DNA from 4 places in the Arthrobacter sp. DNA4 genome. Region 3 is predicted to be linked to each of the others. Evidence: predicted binding sites of a transcription regulator. Region 3 holds the regulator's gene; each other region holds the start of a gene.
The links. Region 3 encodes Rex, which represses fermentation and respiration genes when NADH is low (regulators of the CRP and FNR family bind a similar motif). Its sites were predicted from a motif close to CTTGTGAANNNNTTCACAAG; they were not measured.
Positions count from the first base shown of each region.

Region 1: a site for Rex is predicted at 2,696-2,715, ahead of araB (ribulokinase). Genes of this name have one in related genera too.
Region 2: a site for Rex is predicted at 3,168-3,187, ahead of benA (benzoate 1,2-dioxygenase large subunit). Genes of this name have one in related genera too.
Region 4: a site for Rex is predicted at 2,617-2,636, ahead of NMQ03_RS12540 (glyceraldehyde-3-phosphate dehydrogenase). Genes of this name have one in related genera too.

Region 1 is NZ_CP101466.1:847,279-852,434, reverse strand. Features, by position in the region: gene araA (L-arabinose isomerase) at 1-40, opposite strand, end outside; gene NMQ03_RS04030 (L-ribulose-5-phosphate 4-epimerase) at 70-798, opposite strand; gene araB (ribulokinase) at 795-2,555, opposite strand; gene chvE (multiple monosaccharide ABC transporter substrate-binding protein) at 2,822-3,949, shown strand; gene mmsA (multiple monosaccharide ABC transporter ATP-binding protein) at 4,058-5,156, shown strand, end outside.
Region 2 is NZ_CP101466.1:4,213,367-4,218,522, reverse strand. Features, by position in the region: gene NMQ03_RS19550 (TetR/AcrR family transcriptional regulator) at 1-310, opposite strand, end outside; gene NMQ03_RS19545 (hypothetical protein) at 463-651, shown strand; gene NMQ03_RS19540 (benzoate/H(+) symporter BenE family transporter) at 696-1,979, opposite strand; gene catA (catechol 1,2-dioxygenase) at 2,071-2,952, opposite strand; gene benA (benzoate 1,2-dioxygenase large subunit) at 3,282-4,667, shown strand; gene benB (benzoate 1,2-dioxygenase small subunit) at 4,703-5,156, shown strand, end outside.
Region 3 is NZ_CP101466.1:3,723,030-3,728,185, forward strand. Features, by position in the region: gene NMQ03_RS17245 (YceI family protein) at 107-655, shown strand; gene NMQ03_RS17250 (hypothetical protein) at 889-1,716, shown strand; gene NMQ03_RS17255 (redox-sensing transcriptional repressor Rex) at 1,787-2,491, opposite strand; gene NMQ03_RS17260 (glutaredoxin family protein) at 2,502-2,756, opposite strand; gene NMQ03_RS17265 (HAD family phosphatase) at 2,835-3,653, shown strand; gene NMQ03_RS17270 (30S ribosomal protein bS22) at 3,760-3,858, opposite strand; gene NMQ03_RS17275 (helix-turn-helix domain-containing protein) at 4,009-4,221, opposite strand; gene NMQ03_RS17280 (3-deoxy-7-phosphoheptulonate synthase) at 4,377-5,156, opposite strand, start outside.
Region 4 is NZ_CP101466.1:2,724,968-2,730,123, reverse strand. Features, by position in the region: gene NMQ03_RS12560 (zinc ribbon domain-containing protein) at 27-764, shown strand; gene NMQ03_RS12555 (YaaA family protein) at 793-1,557, opposite strand; RNA gene rnpB (RNase P RNA component class A) at 1,616-2,003, shown strand; gene NMQ03_RS12545 (TspO/MBR family protein) at 2,048-2,581, shown strand; gene NMQ03_RS12540 (glyceraldehyde-3-phosphate dehydrogenase) at 2,889-4,331, shown strand; gene NMQ03_RS12535 (hypothetical protein) at 4,407-4,616, shown strand; gene NMQ03_RS12530 (HNH endonuclease family protein) at 4,741-5,156, shown strand, end outside.

The DNA of each region.
Region 1 (5,156 bases), 1.7 Mb from region 3:
CTTCGTATCCGTCGAGGGAGGTGTTTGCTGCGGTGCTCATGAATTCTCCTGGGAAGAGTTTCGGGCCGGTTATTGGCCGTAAACGTTCTGGTAGCGGGCGTAGAGGGAGTCGATGTGGTCCTGGTCGATGGGCAACGGCTCGCCCAGTTGCCGGGAAATGTGCACGGTGCGGGCCACTTCCTCGCACATGACGGCGGCCTTCACGGCGGACCGGGCGTCCTTGCCGATGGTGAACGGGCCGTGGTTCTGCATCAGGACCGCCGGGGACTTGGAATTCTTCAGCGTCTCCACGATCCCGTGGCCGATCGAGTCGTCGCCGATCAATGCGAACGGGCCCACCGGGATGGAACCGCCGAACTCGTCCCCCATCATGGTCAGCACGCAGGGGATGGCCTCCCCCCGGGCTGCCCAGGCGGTGGCGTAGGTGGAGTGGGTATGCACCACCCCGCCCACCTCCGGCATGTGCCGGTAGACATAGGCGTGCGCGGCGGTGTCCGACGACGGCGACAGCGGCGGGTTGCCCCAGTCCACCGTGCCGCCGCCACCAAGGTTGGTGCCCCTGACCGGGGTGCCGTACAGGTCGGTCACGATCATCTGCTCCGGGGTCAGGTCCTGGTAGGAGACACCGGAGGGCTTGATGACCATGAGGTCGGTGCCGGGCACCCGGGCGGAGACGTTGCCCGCGGTCCACACCACCAGGCCGTACCGTGTCAGCTCGGCATGGAGGGCGCACACTTCCGCCCGGACTCGGGCGATGGTTTCCAGGAGGCCTGTTCCGGCGCCGGTTACGGCGCTCATGCGGACACCTCCACAGGTGATTCGGACACGGAGCCTGCGCCTGACGGACCCGTGCGGGCAACTCTGCGCTGGATGGCCTTGAGCCGGTGCATGACGTCGTTGCCGCCCCGGCCGAAGTAGTCGTGGAGGGCCTTGTATTCCTGGAACAGTTCTTCGTAGGCGGCCGCGTTTTCGGGATTTGGGGTGTAGACCTCCCCGGGCTCGGCGCCCATGGCTGCGGCGGCCTCACGGATGTCCGCGTATTCGCCCGCTGCGACAGCGGCGTGGATGGCCGATCCCAGGGCCGGACCCTGTTCCGAGCCGATGGTGGACAGCTGCAGGCCGGTGGCGTCTGCGTAGATCTGCATCAGGAGTTTGTTCTTGAGCAGGCCGCCGGCCACGATGAATTCCTTGACCGGAACCCCGGCGTCGCGGAAGGCGTCCACGATGGTGCGGGTTCCAAAGGCGGTGGCTTCCAGCAGCGCGCGGTAGGTGTCCTCGGGCCTTGTGGCCAGGGTCTGGCCCACCACAATGCCCGAAAGCTCGTGGTCCACCAGGACCGAACGGTTGCCGGAATGCCAGTCGAGCGCGATCAGGCCGTGCTCTCCGATGGCCTGCCGGGATGCCAGTTCGGTGAGGTACTCGTGGATCCCCAGTCCGGCGCCCTCGGCAGCCTGGTGGTATTCGGGCGGGACGCCGTACTTGGTGAACCAGCCGAAGATGTCCCCCACGCCTGACTGTCCGGCCTCGTAGCCCCACAGGCCCGGCACGATGCCACCATCCACGGCACCGCACATTCCCGGTACCTCGCGCAGCTCACTGCCGTTCATGACGTGGCAGGTGGAGGTGCCCATGATCGCCACCAGCTGCCCGGAGTCCACCGCCTTCGCCGCCGGAGCCGTGACATGGGCGTCAACGTTTCCCACGGCCACCGCGATGCCCTCCGGAAGCCCGGTCCAGGCGGCTGCCTCCGCCGTCAGGGTGCCGGCAGCATCCCCCAGCTGGCCGATGGTGTGCTCCAGCTTGGAGCTGACAAAGTCCTTGAAGTCCGGGTTCAGGGCGGCCAGGAAATCCTCCGACGGATACCGGCCATCCTGGTAGATGCCCTTGTAGCCGGCAGTGCAGGCGTTGCGGACATACCGGCCGCAGAGCTGCCAGACGATCCAGTCCGCAGCCTCCACCCAGTGGTCCATCGCGGCGTAGGCCTCCGGGTCCTCCTCCAGCAGCTGCAGCCCCTTGGCGAATTCCCATTCGGAGGAGATCAGGCCCCCATAACGGGGAAGCCAGTCCTCCCCCCGTTCGGCGGCAAGCCGGTTGATCCGGTCGGCCTGGCCCTGCGCAGCATGGTGGCGCCAGAGCTTTACGTAGGCGTGCGGGCGGTTGGCGAAGCCGGGCAGTTCATTGAGGGGCGTGCCGTCCGCCTTAACCGGAACCATGGTGCAGGCAGTGAAATCCGTGGCAATGCCGACGACGGCGGCGGGGTCGATCCCGGCGTCCGCCACCGCGGCGGGGACGGCGGTCCGCAGGACGTCCCGGTAGTCGTTGGGCACCTGAAGTGCCCATTCCCCGGGAAGCCGGGCGCCGTCGTCGCCCGCGGTGTCCCGGGGCAGGACATCGGTGACCACCGCGTGGGGGTACTCATGGACGGCGCTGCCCAGTTCCTTGCCGTCGCGGACACGCACCACCACGGCACGGCCTGAAAGGGTTCCGTAATCCACCCCGATGACGCAATGGTCATGGCGGGACTCGGAACCGGGAGTGAACAGCGCATCTGGCATGGGGTTGCCTCCGTCCGGGAGGCAGGGGCCTCATTACCGGGTTTGTAGGGGTCAGGGTGTAGCTACGTGCTGCAGCAAGTGTGAACGCTAACAACGAAGAAGTCAATGAAGCCGAAAAGTTTCCAAATTCCTGCCAGCCACTCTTGTTAGCGTTCACAAACCGGTCTATATTGAACCGACACATCAACAATGTGGCCAGGACCCGGGAGCACTGGTGCTGCCTGGTCCACCAACACTTCGCGGCAGTGCTGCCGCGGAAGGAGAAAATGGTGAGAATCAAAAAACTGATGGGCGCGGTGGCCCTTGTCCTCGCCCTGACGGTGGGCGCCACAGGTTGCGGCTCCCGCGGCGGGGCCAGCGAATCCAGCGGTGCCGCCAAGCCCAGCGATTCACTGGTAGGCATTTCGATGCCCACGCAGACGTCCGAACGGTGGATCGCTGACGGCGCCAACGTGGAGAAGTCCCTGAAGGACCTCGGCTACAAGACGGACCTCCAGTTCGCCAATGACGACATCCCCACCCAGGTGTCGCAGATCGAAAACATGCTGACCAAGGGCGCCAAGGCCCTGATCATCGCCGCCATTGACGGCACCACCCTGACTGACGTCCTGGCCAAGGCCAAGGAGCAGAACGTCAAGGTCATCGCGTACGACCGCCTCATCAACGGCACGCCCAACGTCGACTACTACACCACGTTCGACAACTACACGGTGGGTGTCCAGCAGGCCACCTCGCTGCTGACCGGGCTGGGCCTGGTCGACGCCAGCGGCAAGAAAGTGGACGGCAAGGGCCCCTTCAACATCGAGCTTTTCGCCGGCAGCCCCGACGACAACAACGCCAACTTCTTCTGGACCGGCGCCATGGACACGCTCAAGCCGTACCTGGATGCCGGCACCCTGAAGGTCCCCAGCGGCCAGACCAAGTTTGAGCAGGCAGCCATCCTTCGCTGGCAGGCCCCCGTGGCCCAGAAGCGCATGGAGGACATCATCACCTCCGCCTACAGCTCCGGCACCAAGCTGAACGGTGTGCTGTCCCCGTATGACGGCCTCTCCATCGGCATCATCTCGGCCCTCACCAGCACCGGCGGCTACGCCAAGGGAACCCTGCCCGTGGTAACCGGCCAGGACGCCGAGAAGGGTTCCGTCAAGTCCATCATCGCCGGCGAGCAGTACTCCACCATCTTCAAGGACACCCGCCAGCTCGGCGCACAGGCCGTCAAGATGGTTGATGCTGTCCTCAAGGGCCAGGAACCGGAAACCAATGACACCAAGACCTACAACAACAAGGTCAAGGTTGTCCCGGCCTTCCTGCTGAAGTCCGTGATCATCACCAAGGACAACTACAAGAAGGAACTGATCGACTCGGGTTACTACACCGACGCCGACGTCAAGTAGTCAGCGTCCGGGGGCCGTGGCCGGGCCGCGAGTCCGGCCACAGCCCCCTCCCGCCGCCGCCTGCAGCAGCAGGAAGGCCCAGCTTCGACCAGTCAGTGGGAATTGACGATGAACACACCCATTCTTCAAATGCGAGGAATCACCAAGACGTTCCCGGGCGTAAAAGCCCTCCAGGACGTCACCCTGGATGTGAACCGTGGAGAGGTCCACGCCATCTGCGGTGAAAACGGAGTAAGCAAATCAACGCTCATGAAAGTGTTGTCCGGCGTCTATCCGCACAACAGCTTCGACGGGGAGATCCTCTTCGAGAACGAACCCTGCAACTTTTCCAGCATCTCTGACAGCGAGAAGCGCGGGATCGTCATCATCCACCAGGAACTGGCCCTGAGCCCGTACCTGTCCATCGCCGAGAACATCTACCTGGGCAACGAACAGGCCACCAACGGGTGGGTGGACTGGCGCAAGACCAACCTGGAGGCAGCCCGGCTGCTGGCCCGCGTCGGCCTGGACGAGAACCCGGTCACCCCCGTGCAGCACATCAGCGTGGGCAAGCAGCAACTGGTGGAAATCGCCAAGGCGTTGTCCAAGGAAGTGAAGCTGCTGATCCTGGACGAGCCCACGGCCGCACTCAATGACGAGGATTCCGGCCACCTGCTGGACCTGATCCTCCACCTGAAGGGCCAGGGCGTCACCAGCATCATCATCAGCCACAAACTCAATGAGATCCGCAAGGTGGCGGACGCCGTCACCATCATCCGGGACGGCAAGACCATCGAGACCCTGCGGCTCGACGAAGGCCAGATCACCCAGGAGCGGATCATCCGCGGCATGGTGGGCCGGGACCTGGAGAGCCTGTATCCGGAGCGCGAGCCGCGGATCGGCGAGGAAGTCCTGCGGATCGAGGACTGGTCCGTGCGCCACCCCCAGGACCACAGCCGCATGGTGGTCAACAACGCCAACCTGCACGTCAGGAAGGGTGAGGTGGTGGGGCTTGCCGGCCTCATGGGCGCCGGGCGCACCGAACTTGCCATGAGCGTCTTCGGCCGCACCTACGGCACCGCCACCTCCGGCAAGGTCTACAAATACGGCGAGGAAATCAACACCGCAACGGTGTCCGACGCCATCAGGCATGGCATCGCCTACGCCACCGAGGACCGGAAGCACTACGGGCTGAACCTCATCGAGGACATCAAGCGGAACATTTCCC
Region 2 (5,156 bases), 490 kb from region 3:
GCGTGGTCAGCAGGTCAGCGCCGGCAACGCGCCGGAGCGCGCGGCGCAGCTGTTCATCGGCTGCCACGGACGGGTCCGGGGCGACGAGTAAAAGGTCATGCTCATCGACGCGGCGCAGGGCAGCGCGGATCAGGGTGGTCTTGTCGTCGTAGTAGTAGTTGACCAGGCCCAGCGCCACCCCGGCCTCCCGCGCCACGGCGCGCATGCTCACGCCCGAAATCCCGTGGCGGGACAGCAGGTCCATTGCCGCTTCGAGGATGCGGGTCTGCCTGTCCACTTGTTCGCCGGAAGTCACGGCACTGGTCCCCATCTGGCCAGACTATTGCCTAACACTGCACGTGCATAACGCGGTACCGCCACGCCCTCCCCGCAACCCGATGGGGCCGCTGATGATGTTTGAAGCCTTCTTCCGCAGGGCACGGTGGTTGTACACCGGGATTGACCAGTACAGCTTGGAGAACGATGGAAAGCGCAAGCCTCATTGCCCTCTTGTTTGCCGGCGCCGTCCGCGCGGGCGAAAGCGCGCAGCCCCACGCGCCGCTACTCAGCGTGAAGCCCGGGTGGAAGCGGGCCGCGTGGCTGGCGTTCCGGAGCAGGACCGCGACTTTCCTGCACCGGCTGGCCTGGGCGCTGGAACCGGACCCGCGCTGACGCAGAAGAAGCCCTGCTTACCGCCGTAACATGCCCGGCCCGGCTCACGGCTGGGCGTGGTCCGCGCGCTCCAGCAGGCGGGACACCCCGTAGCCAATCACCAGGCCCCAGAATGCTGCGTGGATGTTGAAGAGGTTCATGCCGGAGATGGTCACCACGAACGTCACCAGTGATCCCAGGGTGAAGCTGGTGGCGAAGGCCGTGACGAAGGCCTGCTGGAGGGCCCGCAGCATCGCGATGCCACCCAGCGCCAGGACGAACTCCTTGGGCGCGGCCAGCATCAGCCGGGTCAGGGTGGGGGCAAACGCTGCGAACACCAGGGCCAGCAGGCCGTACGCCACGGCGGCCGTGTACTGGCGCTCCCTCTTCCCGGACGAGGTCAACAGGGCGTTGGTGGGACCTGTGACGCAGGCCGAAACGGCGCCGAAACCGGCATTCAGCACTGAAAAGGCGCCGGAGGCAATGGCGAAGGCATTCACCGGCGGGCGGTGGCCGGCGGCGCGGAGGACGGCGATGCCCTGGCCGTTTTGGACGAACAGCACGGTGAGGGCCAGTGGAACCACCAGCTCCAGCTGGGCAGCCCACGTGAATGCAGGGGCGGTGAACACCGGAGTGGCCAGGAGCGGTCCGCCGGGCGACAGCCTGAACTGCCCGCTGGCGGCCACGGCAATACAGCCTGCCACCAGCGTGCCGAGGACCGGCGGCAGGATCCTGCCAAGCCTGGGAACTGCGGTGAGGACCAGGAACGCGGCCACCATCGGGGCAGCCACCGCCGGGTTGTCCTGGGTGGAGGCAACGATGTCGGTGCCGAACTTCAGGAACACCGCGGCCACCATGGCCATCACGAGCGGCATGGGCACCAGCGCCATGGCTTTGCGCACCACCCCGGTGGCGCCCAGGGCGAGGATCAGTACGCCGGAAGTGAAGAAGGCCCCGACGACTTCGGGGAAGGCCAGGTGCTGAAGGGACGGTCCCAGGAGCACCGTGCCGGGGATGGACCAGGCGAAGCCCAGGGGCTGCCGGTAAATGAGCGACATCAGCAGCGTGGCCGCCCCGCCGGAAAAGAGAATGCCAAAAACCCAGGACGACAGCTGGCCCTGGGTCAGGCCACCGGCCGTCCCCACGGCCAGGGTAACGGCGATGGGCCCGGACGCTGCGAAAATAAGCCCGATTGCCCCGTTGGAGACATAGGACAGGCCCAGGTCGCGAAGAATCCGGCGCGGACCAGCGGGCCGGACCCCCGGGCGTTCCAGCAGGGGTTCCGGCGCCGGTGCCGGCGGGGCTGACCCGACGGATGTGGCGGCCGGGTCGGGGCGGGGATGGCTCATCGGAACTCCTGGCTGGCGCGGAAAAACCGGAGGCGCTCCGAAGCATCAGCTCCGGAGCGCCTCCGTGCGGGGGTGTCTCCCAGTTTGCGTGCTACTTCTTCTGGCCCTGCTTTGCCAGGACGTAGTCATAAACTACTTCCTCGCCCTTCCCGTCGGTACGGGGGCGGGGGTCCAGCATCAGTTCCGGCTTCACGGCCGAGGCGATGTCGTCCGCGTTGTGGGGGTCGCCGGGGAAGTACAGCTGCTGCGTGACCGGCTCGTAGCCCGGCGCGGATACCTTGATGTGGATGTGCGCGGGACGCCAGGCGTGCCAGCCGGCGGCGTTGATCAGCTGCCCGCAAGCGCCGTCCGTGGGGATCTGGTAGGGCGCCGGACGCATCGTGTTGATTTCGAACCGGCCGTCGTCGGAGGCCTTGACGGTGGCCCGGAACAGCCACTCGGGCATGCCCGGGGCGTACTGGGAGTAGAAGCCGGCGGCGTCCGCGTGCCAGATCTCCACCTGCGCACCCTGGATGGGGTTGCCGTCGGTGTCGGTGAACTGGCCGGTGAAGCGCAGCGGGGTGCCCTCTTCGTCGTCGCGCATTTCCACGGTGGCGGGCGTCTGGAGTTCCGGAGAGCCGGGAACGTAGTAGGGGCCCTCGATGGTGCCGACGGTGCCGGGACGGTCCTGGGAGTTCACGTCCTCAACGGTGTGTTCAAGCCAGACGTCGAGGAACAGCGGCCATTCACCGTCCGTGCCCACCTTGATCAGCCATGCTTTCAGGGCGTTGTATTCCTGGTAGGTGACCTGGTGCTCGACGACGATGTCGTTGGCGGCCTTGATCAGTGCGCCGGCCAGCAGGCTCACCCGTTCCTTGGATACATCCACGCGGGAGAGCTTGCCTGACGCAGCGAACCGCTCGGTCGCCTTGGAGCCTGCTTCGACGGCGGTGCCTTCGTTTTCCGTGCGGCTGTCCGTTGGGGTTTGGGTCATGACGATGTCCACCTTCTTCATTGAATGGGACAGGAAGGGCTCCTGCTCCCCACGCGGCCTGCGGGGCGGGACGTTCCACCTGCCCTGCTCGGCACCGCGTGATCTCGGTCTCAAGCGTAGGCCCGGAGATAAGGACGCTACAAATATCAACTAGGCGTCTTTTGAGTCATTATCAGTACATAAACACACCCTTGGTGGAACCTAGGTATTTGCCTGATGTGAGGCCAATCACGAGCGGCAAGAATTGCTGGACAACGTCCGCCGCCGAAGCCTCTTCCCGAGTGGACCTCCGCCCATCCGTCCAGCAATCTCCAATGAAGGAGCACGCCATGACCGAGAACCTGATCCATGCCCGCGAGGTCCTTGCCGACGCCGTGATCGACGACCGCGAGAACGGCGTCATCCGGGCCAAGCGCGAGATCTTCACCGACCAGGAGATCTTCGAACTCGAGATGAAGCACATCTTCGAAGGCAACTGGGTGTACCTCGCCCACGAGTCGCAGATCCCCAACGTGGGGGACTACTTCACCACCTACATCGGCCGCACCCCCGTGATGATCACCCGCGACAAGGACGGGAACCTGAACTGCCTGGTCAACGCCTGTTCGCACCGCGGCGCCATGCTGTGCCGCCGCAAGACGGACAACCGCACCACCTTCACCTGCCCGTTCCACGGCTGGACCTTCAAGAACTCCGGCGAGCTGCTGAAGGTCAAGGACTCCCGGAACGCCGGCTACCCCGAGACCTTCAACAAGGAAGGCTCACACGACCTCACCAAGGTGGCCCGCTTTGAGTCCTACCGCGGCTTCCTGTTCGGCTCGCTGAAGGCTGAGGTGCTCCCGCTCGAGGAGCACCTCGGCGACGCTACCAAGGTCATCGACTCGATCGTCGACCAGTCACCGGAAGGCCTGGAAGTGCTGCGCGGTTCCTCCACTTACACCTACGACGGCAACTGGAAGGTCCAGGCCGAGAACGGCGCGGACGGTTACCACGTCACCGCCGTGCACTGGAACTACGCAGCCACCACGGCCCGCCGCAGCGCCGGAGACTCCGCCAACAAGACCAAGGCCATGGACGCAGGCAAATGGGGCAAGGTCAAGGGCGGGTTCTACTCCTACGACCACGGCCACCTGCTGCTGTGGCAGGAATGGACCAACCCCCAGGACCGCCCGCTCTGGGACCGCCGCGACGAGCTTGTAGCCAAGTACGGCGAGGAGATGGCCAACTTCATGATCAACATCTCCCGCAACCTCTGCCTGTATCCGAACGTCTACATCATGGACCAGTTCTCCTCGCAGATCCGCCACTTCCGGCCGATCTCCGCGGACCAGACCGAGGTGACCATCTACTGCATCGCCCCCAAGGGGGAGTCCCAGGAGAACCGTTCAAAGCGCATCCGCCAGTACGAGGACTTCTTCAACGCCACGGGCATGGCCACCCCGGACGACCTGGAGGAATTCCGCTCCTGCAACAAGACCTACTGGGCCACCAGCGCCCCGTGGAACGACATGACCCGCGGCTCCACCCACGAGATCGCCGGCCCGGATGAGCAGGCGCAGGCCCTGGGCATGACCAGGGTGATCGCCTCCGGCGTGCGCACCGAAGACGAGGGGCTCTACCCCATCCAGCACGGGTATTGGAAGGAAGTCATGGACCTGGCCCTGGCGGAGGAAGAGGAGCGTTCCGCCCTGGAATCCGTTCCCGTCACCGCCTGAGAGAGCCCGCCGGAACCATAGAGAGCACAGAACCCATGACCAACCTGATCCACACCGCCCCGGTCCTGAAGACCGCGGAGGAGATCGCAACCCTCGAAACCGTCCGGGCGTTCCTCTACCGGGAAGCCCGCCTGCTGGATGAGCGCCAGTTCGATGAATGGCTGGAGTGCTACCACCCGGACTCCGAATTCTGGATGCCGGCCTGGGACGTGGACGACCAGCTGACGCAGGATCCCCAGAACGAGATTTCCCTGATCTACTACGACAACCGCGGCGGCATCGAGGACCGGGTGTTCCGGATCAAGACCGACAGGTCTTCGGCCACCTCCCTCCCGGAGCCGCGCACGGGCCACAACATCACGGACGTGGAGGTTGTGGCGAACGACGGCGGCAAGGTGGACGTGCGCTTCAACTGGTTCACCCTGTACTTCCGCTACAACACGACGGACACCTACTTCGGCACCAGCTACTACACGGTGGACCTTTCCG
Region 3 (5,156 bases):
AGATGCAAACGCATGTTTATACTGGATGCAGCAAGTTAGTTGAGACTTCAACCGATGAAGTCTCAACCTCACGACCACGGCAGCATTCACACCAAGGAGCAACATCATGGCACTTCCCGCAGACGTCACCACCGGCACCTGGACCCTGGACAACTCCCACAGCGAGATCGGCTTCACCGTCCGCCACGCGGGCATCAGCAAGGTCCGCGGCCAGTTCAAGGAAGCCGAGGCCACCCTCGACCTCGCCGAAAACGTGGCCGACTCCAAGGTCAACGCCACCATCAAGACCGCCAGCTTTGACTCCGGCGACGTCAACCGCGACGGCCACGTCCGCGGCGAAGACTTCTTCGACGTCGAGAAGTTCCCGGAAATCTCCTTCGTTTCCAACGCGATCGTCCCCAAGGGCGACGCCTACGAGCTCCAGGGCGACCTCACCATCAAGGGCGTCACCCGTCCCGTGGCCCTCGAGACCGAGCTCCACGGTGTGGCCGTCGATCCGTTCGGCAACACCCGCGCCGACCTCACCGCCGAGACCACCATCAGCCGCAAGGACTTCGGCCTGACCTGGAACGCCGTCCTCGAGGCCGGCGGCGTGCTGGTCAGCGACAAGGTTGCCATCAACCTGGAACTGGCCTTCATCGCCCCCGCAGCATAAGTTTCGCGTTTCACGGCACCCCGGTACCAGGCCATCCCGGCCCGGCACCGGGGTGCCGTGTTTAACAACGGCCCTTGCCCACGGGTTCACCTGCCGGCCGCGGGCGTGGATCCCACCTGAATCACCCACAACTCCACCCGCCGGGGGTACGGTGGACTTAAGCCACGCTGGGGGGAAGGCTGAGGACCGGTTCCCGGCAGCCTACCTGGATCCCGACCTGCAGAAGGAACGCCATGAGTACTCCTCCCGTCCCGCCTCCCGCGCCCCAAGACCCCCACTCCGGCAATGGCCAGCCAGGGAACGGCCAGTCCGGCAGCCAGCAGCCCGGACCGCAGCAGCCCCGCTACGGCCAGAACGCGCCGCAGTATGGCCAGAACGCTCCCCAGTACGGGCAGAACCAGCCCCAGTACGGTTCCCAGCCGCCGGCAGCGCCGCAGTACGGGCAGAACGCACCGCAGTACGGTTCCCCGTACGGGCAGAATGCTCCGCAGTCCCCGGGCTACGGCCAGAATGCACCCCAGTACGGCCAGTCGCCGTATGGCCAGTCCCCTTACGGCCAGTATCCCTCTGAGCAGCCGCAGCCGGCGGGCAGCAACGGCATCCCCCAGCTGGTGAACATCGCGTTCTGGCTGCTGATCGCGGCCACCGCGATCTATGTCATCTCCATCCTCATCAACCTCACCCAGCTGGACGCCCCGCAGTTCCGGCAGGAGTTTGAACAGCAGGTCCGGGCCAGCGGGGCGGGCATCACCTACGACGACATCAAGCCCTTCATCGCCGGCTCCCTGGTGGTCTTCGGCATCATCGGTGCCGCCCTCTACCTGCTGGTGGCCTTCTTCATCCGCAAGGGCAAGAACTGGGCACGCATACTCGGAACCGTGTTCGCAGCGCTGTCCGTCCTTGGCCTGTTCGGAATCCCCTCCCTCGCAACGATCGGGACCGTCCTGGGAATCGCCGCCATCGTCCTGCTCTACCTCCCTGCCGCTGCCCCCTACTTCCGGAAGCAGCAGCCCTTCGCCAACCCGTATTCGGGCGGCTTCGGCAACCCTTACGGGCGCTGACCTCCAACACAGAACGCAGCGGCGGCCCGGGATGTCCAGCATCCCGGGCCGCCGCCTTTAAACCGTGCCCCTAGGCTGTCTGCCCCGGCGCCTGCGCCCGCTGGGCGTGGTAGGCCAGGATTTGCAGCTCCGTGGCCATGTCCACCTTGCGGAGGTTGACCCCTTCCGGAACCTGGAGCATCACCGGTGCGAAGCTGAGCACGCTGTGCACGCCCGCCGCAACGACCCGGTCGCAGATGCCCTGCGCCACCGCCGCAGGAAGCGCCAGTACCACCATGTTGGCCCCGGTGCGGTGTAGGACGGTCTCAAGGTCCGCCACGTCGCTGACCCGCAGCCATCCCACCTCGTTGCCCACCACCATCTGGTCCGCGTCGAAGATGGCCACCACATCGAAGCCTCGCGATTCGAAGCCGCCGTAGCGCGCCAGCGCCTTGCCCAGGTTTCCGGCTCCGACGATCGCAACTTTCCAGTCATGCGTCAGCCCCAGTGCCGCGGCAATGTGGCGGCTGAGGTACTGGACCTCGTACCCCACTCCCCTGGTGCCGTAGGACCCCACGTGGGACAGGTCCTTGCGCAGCGTTGAGGAACTGACGCCGGAGGCTTCCGCCAAAGAGTCGGAGGAGACGCGCTCAACACCCTCGGCCAGCAGGGTGTTCAAGGCCCGGAGGTACAGGGTCAACCGCGCCACGGCAGCAGGGGGAATCTGCTTTGCCGGTGCACCCGCGGCATCAGGGATGCCCGGGACAGGCTGGGACGTTGAATCCAAGGACGTCACTCGCATCCCCCTAATTGGCCATGGCGCGCTGCAGGACGCGTTCCAGCCGGGCTTCGTCGATCTTCCAGAAGTCGCGCTGCACCCCGTCAACCAGGACCACGGGGATCTCTTCGGCGTAACGCTCCCGCAGTTCGGGCTGGTTGTCCACCAGCTCTTCGCTCCAGCTGAGGCCCAACGAGGCAGTGACCCGGCCGACGGCGTCGCGCGCCTCCTCGCAAAGGTGGCAGTCAGCTTTGGTGACCAGGACGACGCGGGGGGTAGCCATGGCTTAACGGTATCGCCGTTCGCGCCGTGCGGGTGACGCCGACGTCGCCCAGCGAGTGGATTGACTAGACTCAAGTCCATGCCCCAGGAGAAATACGTCGCCGTCGTCACGCGGCCGGTTGCTGCGCCGCAGCCCGGTGAAGCGGCGTTTTTCGATGTGGACAATACCCTGATGCGCGGGGCCAGCCTCTTCCACGTTGCGCGGAAGATGCACCAGCGCGGCGCGTTCACCCTTGTGCAGGCGGCCGGATTCGCGTGGAAGCAGTTCAAGTTCGTGGCGCGCGGTGAGAATATCGACGACGTCCATGCGGTACGTGATTCGGCCCTGACGCTCGCCGCCGGCATCACGGTTGACGACATCAAGGCCCTCGGCGAAGAAGTCTACGACGAGATGATCGCGTCCCGGATCTGGCCGGGCGCCAAGGCCTTGGCGGAACAGCACCTCCGGGTGGGCCGGCGCGTCTGGCTGGTGACGGCAACCCCTATTGAAGTGGCAACAGTCATCTCCACCCGCCTGGGGCTGACCGGAGCGCTCGGGACAGTGGGTGAGGTGTCGGACGGGATGTACACCGGCCGCCTGGTGGGGGACATCCTGCACGGCTCGGCCAAAGCCGTAGCGGTCCAGGGCATCGCGGACCAGGAGGGCCTGGACCTCAAGCGCTGCTGGGCGTACAGCGACTCCTACAACGACGTGCCGCTGCTGTCACTGGTGGGACACCCCGTGGCCATCAACCCGGACGCCAAGCTCCGCCGGCACGCCCGTGACCGGAACTGGCCCGTTTATGATTTCCGCGCGGGCCGCCGCGCCGCCACCCTGGGCCTGAAGGCGGCAACCTTCGGCGGCGCTGTCTACGGCCTCTGGAAGGGCTTCGCCCGCATCCGCGGCCCCCGGGCATAACCCACCCCACCGCAGGCAGGCAAAAGCCTCCAGCCACTACCCTGAGACAAAAAAATGCCCGCCGCCTTGGAAGGCGGCGGGCATTTCCACGCTGTTCGAAGTATCTCTACTTCTTGTTGCGGCGCTGGTGACGGGTCTTGCGAAGCAACTTGCGGTGCTTCTTCTTGGCCATACGCTTGCGACGCTTCTTGATAACTGAACCCACGAAAGTTCCTTACAAACTAGATGCAGTACCTGCCTGATGGGGAATGTCCGCGGACAAAGCTACGAACTGAACAACTGACAGATTCTTACAATGACGTAAAACGTTCCTTAACAGGGTACCGCTTATCGGGAGCGGCTCAGGACAGGCCCCTTAGGCGGTCTCGGTGTGGCCGTCCACAACAGCACCCTTGAGGTACTGTTCGACGGCGTTTTCGGGGACCCGGTAGGAGCGGCCGAAGCGCACCGCGGGCATTTCGCCGGAGTGAACCAGGCGGTAAACAGTCATTTTGGAGACGCGCATGACCTCAGCTACTTCAGCCACGGTCAGGAACTTCGCGTTGGAGAAGTTCTGTTCTGCCGACATTTCCCTATTTTCCTTTGCTGACGGATGGACAACAGTGACCCCAGGTACGTGCCAATGCGGTGTTCCGATGCTGAGCCATCCACCAACCACCTTAAATAGATACTGTAGATGTTCATGTGGCAGATGTGAAAGTAGTGGCCTCCCCTATTTCACCCCTAATTCTGCTGCCGCCGCTTCCGCCCTGATGCCGCCAGTTGCTCCAGGACAGAAGCGGAGACATCCCAGTCCATGCAGGCGTCGGTGACGCTCTGGCCGTAGACCAGTTCCGCCCGTCCCGCGGCGTACTCATCAACGTCAAGGTTCTGGGCGCCGCCCACCAGGAAGCTTTCCAGCATCACACCGGCCACGGCCCGGGCCGCCGCGCCGCCTTCCTCAAGCTGGGCACCGATTTCCAGCGCCACCTCAGCCTGCCGGTGATGGCTCTTGCCACTGTTGGCGTGGCTCGCGTCAACGATCAGGCGGGGGTTGAGCCCCTTGCCCGCCAGTTCGGTGGAGGCGCGTTCAACGTCGGCCGCTGAGTAGTTGGGTCCCTTCCGGCCGCCCCGGAGGATCACGTGGGTGTCGGGGTTTCCGGCCGTTGCCACCAGCGCGGCCCGGCCTTCGCCGTCGATCCCCAGGAAGGCCTGGGCTGCCGCGGCGGCACCGCAGGCATCGATGGCAACCTGCAGGCCGCCGTCGGTCCCGTTCTTGAAGCCAATGGGCATGGAGAGCCCGGAAGCCAGCTGGCGGTGGATCTGGCTCTCGGTGGTGCGGGCACCGATGGCTCCCCAGGAGATCAGGTCCGCCATGTACTGGGGGCTGATCGGCTCCAGGAATTCAGTGGCGGTGGGCAGGCCCAGCGCGGTGACCTGCTGCAGGAACTGCCTTGCGGTGCGCAGGCCGGTGACCATGTCGTGGCTGCCGTCCAGCCGGGGATCGTTGATCAGGCCCTTCCA
Region 4 (5,156 bases), 1.0 Mb from region 3:
CCGGAAGGGATTTAGCGGAGGTAAAAGTGGCCAAGGCAGCACCGGCGGAACAGTTGAAGTTGCTCGAACTGCAGGGCTTGGACGCCAAGTTGAAGGGCCTCACCAACCGCCGCCGCACGCTGGAAAACGATCCCCGCATCAGGGACCTCGAGGCTGCCCTGTCCGTCGCCAACGGTGAACTGGGCGCAGCCAAGGTGGCCGTGCACGACGCCGAGGCCGCGCTGAAGCGGGCAGAGGCCGACGTCGAACAGGTTGCCTCGCGCATCGAACGCGACGAAGCACGGCTAAACAGCGGAACCGGCCTGTCCAAGGACCTGGTGGCACTTCAAAAGGACATCGCGTCGCTGAACAAGCGGCGCTCGGACCTTGAAGACGTGGAACTGGAAGTCATGGAGCGGCTCGACTCGCTGCGGGAGCGGCAGGCGGCCCAGCAGCAGATCGTCGATGACATCCAGGGGTCCTTTGGAACCATCAGGGCCGAGCTTGATGCGGCCCTGGCCGAAGTGGAAACGGAAGCGGCAGGCCTGCGTGCCCAGCGCGGCGAATTTGCCCAGGGCCTGGACGCAGGCCTGGTGGCGGTTTACGAAAAGACGCTGGCCAAGCGGGGAGTCGGTGCGGCCCGGCTCTTCCACGGCACGTCGGAAGCCTCGGGCATGAAGCTCAGCCCCGGCGACCTCGCCGAGATCAAGGCAGCTGCTGCCGACGACATCGTTTACTGCCCGGACTCCGGCGCCATCCTGGTCCGTTCGGACGAGTGGTCCTAGGCAGCCAACAGGCATCCCCCCGGGCCGGTCAGCCCGGCAGGATGATGTTCAGGGCGTGCGGCTTGCGTGGGGTCCCCGGCACCAGTTCGGCCTCCCACTGTTCGCGGGCAGCCTTCAGGAGGTCCGACGGCGTGGCCGGGGCTTTGCCGCGGCGCACCAGCAGGTGCCGCGCCAGTTCGCCGCGCGTGTGCTTGGCGAAGTGGCTCACTACCTTGCGGACACCGGCGCTCTCGGTGAAGACATTCACGGAGACGGTCTGTTCCGGCGGGGGCGCCCACGCCGCTGCGTACGTGCTGGACCGGCAGTCGACCACGAGGTGTCCCTGGGCTGCTGCGCCCAGGGTGTCGCTGAGCTGCGCCTTCCAGAACGGAGCCAGCTTACCGACGTCGGGCAGGGACGTGCCCATGGACAACCGGTAGGCGGGAACGCTGTCGCCAAAACGCAGGGCTCCCCACAGCGCCGAGATCACCAGGACGGATTCATCGGCCTTGCGGCGCTGTGCCGGCGTCAGCGTCCGGTAGCCCAGGGCGTCATACAGGACGCCCGAATAGATGCTGTGCGCCGGGGCCGCCGGTTCGGCGTGCAGGCGCGTATTGCGTTCGACGTCGTCCCGCAGGGACGCTCCGACGCCCAGCAGGGCGAGGGCATCCTGGTGGGCGCTGACCGTTCCCAGCGCGTCAAGGACCTTGGCGCGGTACGGGTTGAGCTCCGGGAAGCCCAGGTCGGTCCAGTCGACGGCGGGTCCGCGGAGCGCGGGTGTCTTGCCTTCGGAAGGGGGAAGCAGAATCAGCACCGTCCGATCCTACCGGCGGCAAAAGGCGGCCGGCGGCGCCGGTAGACTGGGACCCGGATGGGACAGCCAGACGGCCGCGCGCCACGCAAGTGGCTCGAGGAACGTCCGGGCTCCGCAGGGCAGGGTGGTGGGTAACGCCCACTCGGGGTAACCCGCAGGCCAGTGCCACAGAAAACAGACCGCCTGCATTTCCGGCTCCGGCCGAGGAGGGCAGGTAAGGGTGAAACGGTGGTGTAAGAGACCACCAGCTTCCCGGGTGACCGGGAAGGCTAGGTAAACCCCACCCGGAGCAAGGCCAGACAGGACACGTTCGAGGGCTGCCCGCCCGAGTGTCCGGGTAGGCCGCTGGAGGGTGCCGGCAACGGTACTCGTAGATGGATGGCCGTCGCTCCCTTCCCGGTAACGGCAGGGGAGAACAGAACCCGGCGTATCGGCTGTCCCATCCTTAAACCGCGTTTGACCACGGGCTATGCGTCGGGGATCCTGAACCGTGCCCGTAATTCCTGAAACCCGTCCCGCACCCGCAGCGGGCATTCCCGGCATCCGTTCACAGGGCGTTGCCCTCGCCGGCTTCCTGGCCCTTTCCGCCCTGGCCTGGGTCCTCGCCTCAGTTCCCATCATCCTTAACTCCAACGGCTGGTACGCGGGCTCGCTGAAAGCTCCGTGGATGCCGCCGTCGTGGATGTTCCGCACCACCTGGATGGTGCTCTATGCCGGCGTGGCGGCAGCCGCCTGGCTGGTCTGGCGCAAAGGGCGCCTGTCCGGGGCCACCCTTGCCGGCTATGTGATGCAACTGCTGCTCAACACCGCGTGGCCGGTGACGTTCTTCGCCATGTATCCCATGCTTGGAGTGGTGGCCCTGTGGGCAGCCTTTGCTGTCATCTGCGCGCTGACCGCAACCCTGGCGTTCCTGATCCTGCGCTTCGGACCGGTGGACGCCGCCGCCGGATACCTGGTGCTGCCGTACTTTTCCTGGCTCGTGTTCTCCGCCAGCCTGAACCTGTACTCCGCCATCCACAACTGAAGGGCGGCAGTTTCAGCTGGGTGGTCCGCCCCGGCCGTGTGAGTGATTTCACGCAGCGCAAACGTGCTCCCTGCGGCGGGCCAAATTAGAATGGATCCCGGACGCAGGAGTTCTACCGCCGAAAGTTGCGTCCGCAACCGGCGGTTTTTCTTTGCACGCGATCCAGGCGCCTGGGGACCATCCCCTGCGGGCGCCGGTGCCCCTGGACATCATCAGGTGGCCTACATCTGTGTACGACGACGTACACGGCTGAACCGAGGAAGGTATTTCTGTGAGCCAGACGTCTGATTCTTGTCTTGATACGTGGATGGGCCGGGAGGCCCTCGCCGAGGCCATGATCCCGGTTATCGGCAGGCTGTACCGCGAAAACAACGTGGTGACCAGCATCCACGGCCGGAGCCTGATCAACAAGTCCACCATGAACATCCTCAAGGCGCACCGCTTCGCGCGCCGGATGAGCAAGGACGAACTGCTCCTGGAGGACACGGCGCCCCTGCTGAACACGCTGGCCGGACTCGAACTCGGCGCCGCCGCGATCGACATCGCCCGCCTGAACCAGAAGTTCAAGGAAGAAGGCAACGGCGCCACGCTGGAGGAATTCCTCCGCGACGAGCTCGCCGAGATCGTGGGCAAGCGGGGCGGCGATGACCGCACCAGCACCGACGTCGTGCTCTACGGCTTTGGCCGCATCGGCCGCCTCCTGGCACGCCTCCTCATCGAAAAGGCCGGCGGTGGCCACGGCCTGCGCCTGCGCGCCATCGTGGTGCGCCGCGGATCCGACAACGACCTCTCCAAGCGCGCCAGCCTGCTGCGCCGCGACTCCGTCCACGGCTCCTTCGAGGGCACCATCCGGATCGACGAGGCCGCCAACACCATCACGGCCAACGGTGTCCAGATCCAGGTCATCTACTCCAACGACCCCGCCACCATCGACTACACCGCCTACGGCATCAACAACGCCCTCGTGGTGGACAACACCGGCCGCTGGCGCGACGCCGAAGGCCTGTCCCAGCACCTGCAGAGCAAGGGCGTTGCGCGGGTCCTGCTGACCGCGCCGGGCAAGGGTGAACTGAAGAACATCGTCCACGGCATCAACCACCGGGACATCACCGACTCGGACAAGATCATCTCCGCGGCGTCCTGCACCACCAACGCCATCACCCCGGTCCTGAAGGCCATTAACGACAAGTTCGGCGTGGTCCACGGCCACGTGGAAACCGTCCACTCCTTCACCAACGACCAGAACCTCATCGACAACTTCCACAAGGGCGACCGCCGCGGCCGTTCCGCTGCACTGAACATGGTCATCACCGAAACCGGTGCCGCCAAGGCAGTGGCAAAGGCGCTGCCCGAACTCCTGGGCAAGCTCACCGGCAGCTCCATCCGCGTCCCCACGCCGGACGTTTCGCTGGCCATCCTGAACCTCACCCTTGAAAACGGCACCACCAAGGACGAGGTCAACAACTACCTGCGTGAAATGTCGCTGCACTCGGACCTGCGCAAGCAGATCGACTACATCGACTCGCCCGAGGTTGTCTCCACCGACTTCGTCGGATCCCGCCGCGCCGGGATCGTGGACGGCCTGGCCACCGTGTCCACGGACAAGAACCTGGTCCTCTACGTCTGGTACGACAACGAGTTCGGCTACAGCTGCCAGGTGGTCCGCGTCATGGAAGAGATGGCCGGCGTGAATCCGCCGTCCTTCCCCGCCAAGGAAAGCGCTGCCGCCCTGGCCGCGATCGCCGTCTAGCCACATCCGGCCGCGTCCTGCGAATTCCCGGCTGATTCTCTGGAATCAGCCGGGAAACGGGACCACACTGGTGGCATGGACAACGAATCGACACTTCAGCACGAAACCACCCTCGAGCACGCACTGGACGTGGCCAAAGCCAACCATAAGGAAGCCGTGCGGCTCCTGGAACGCGCCCGTGCAGCCCAGAGGACCGGGGACGTCACCGACGAGCGGGTGCGCCAGCTCGAGAACCTGCTGTCCATAGCGGAAGAAGACCTGCGACGGGTCACCAGGGAACAATAACCAGGCGCCGTGCACGGCGCTGTGATCCATCACTCGTCCCCAACAGTGTGGATATCAGCGGCCTACCGCGGCCTTTGTCCTAGGCTCTTGGGGTGCCCGATTTCCCCTTCCCGGCGTCAACCCCATGACCGTCAGCTGGTCCGCTTACCGCCGCGCACGCCGCCGTTCCCGGCAGGCCTGGGCGCTTCTTGTGACGGCTGCGGTTTCCATCATTGCCGCACTGTTCTGGTTCTTCACCGCCGGACAGTTCGCGGCAGCGGGGCCCGCCACTGAGGGGCCCACGGAGGCCCCGGTCTTCGACACTGCCTGGATGAAGCCGGTCCAGGAACCCAACCCGGTGCCGGCCGGCAGCGCCGTCGCAGCCCTGGACGGCCTGGCCGTCAAGGGGCGGGCGCCCAGCAGCGATTACAGCCGGGAGGCCTTTGGCCAGGCCTGGCTCGATGTGGACCGGAACGGCTGCGATACCCGCAATGACATTCTTCGCCGGGACCTCGCCGATGTTGTGTTCTCGGAGGGTTCCTCCTGCAAGGTGACGGCCGG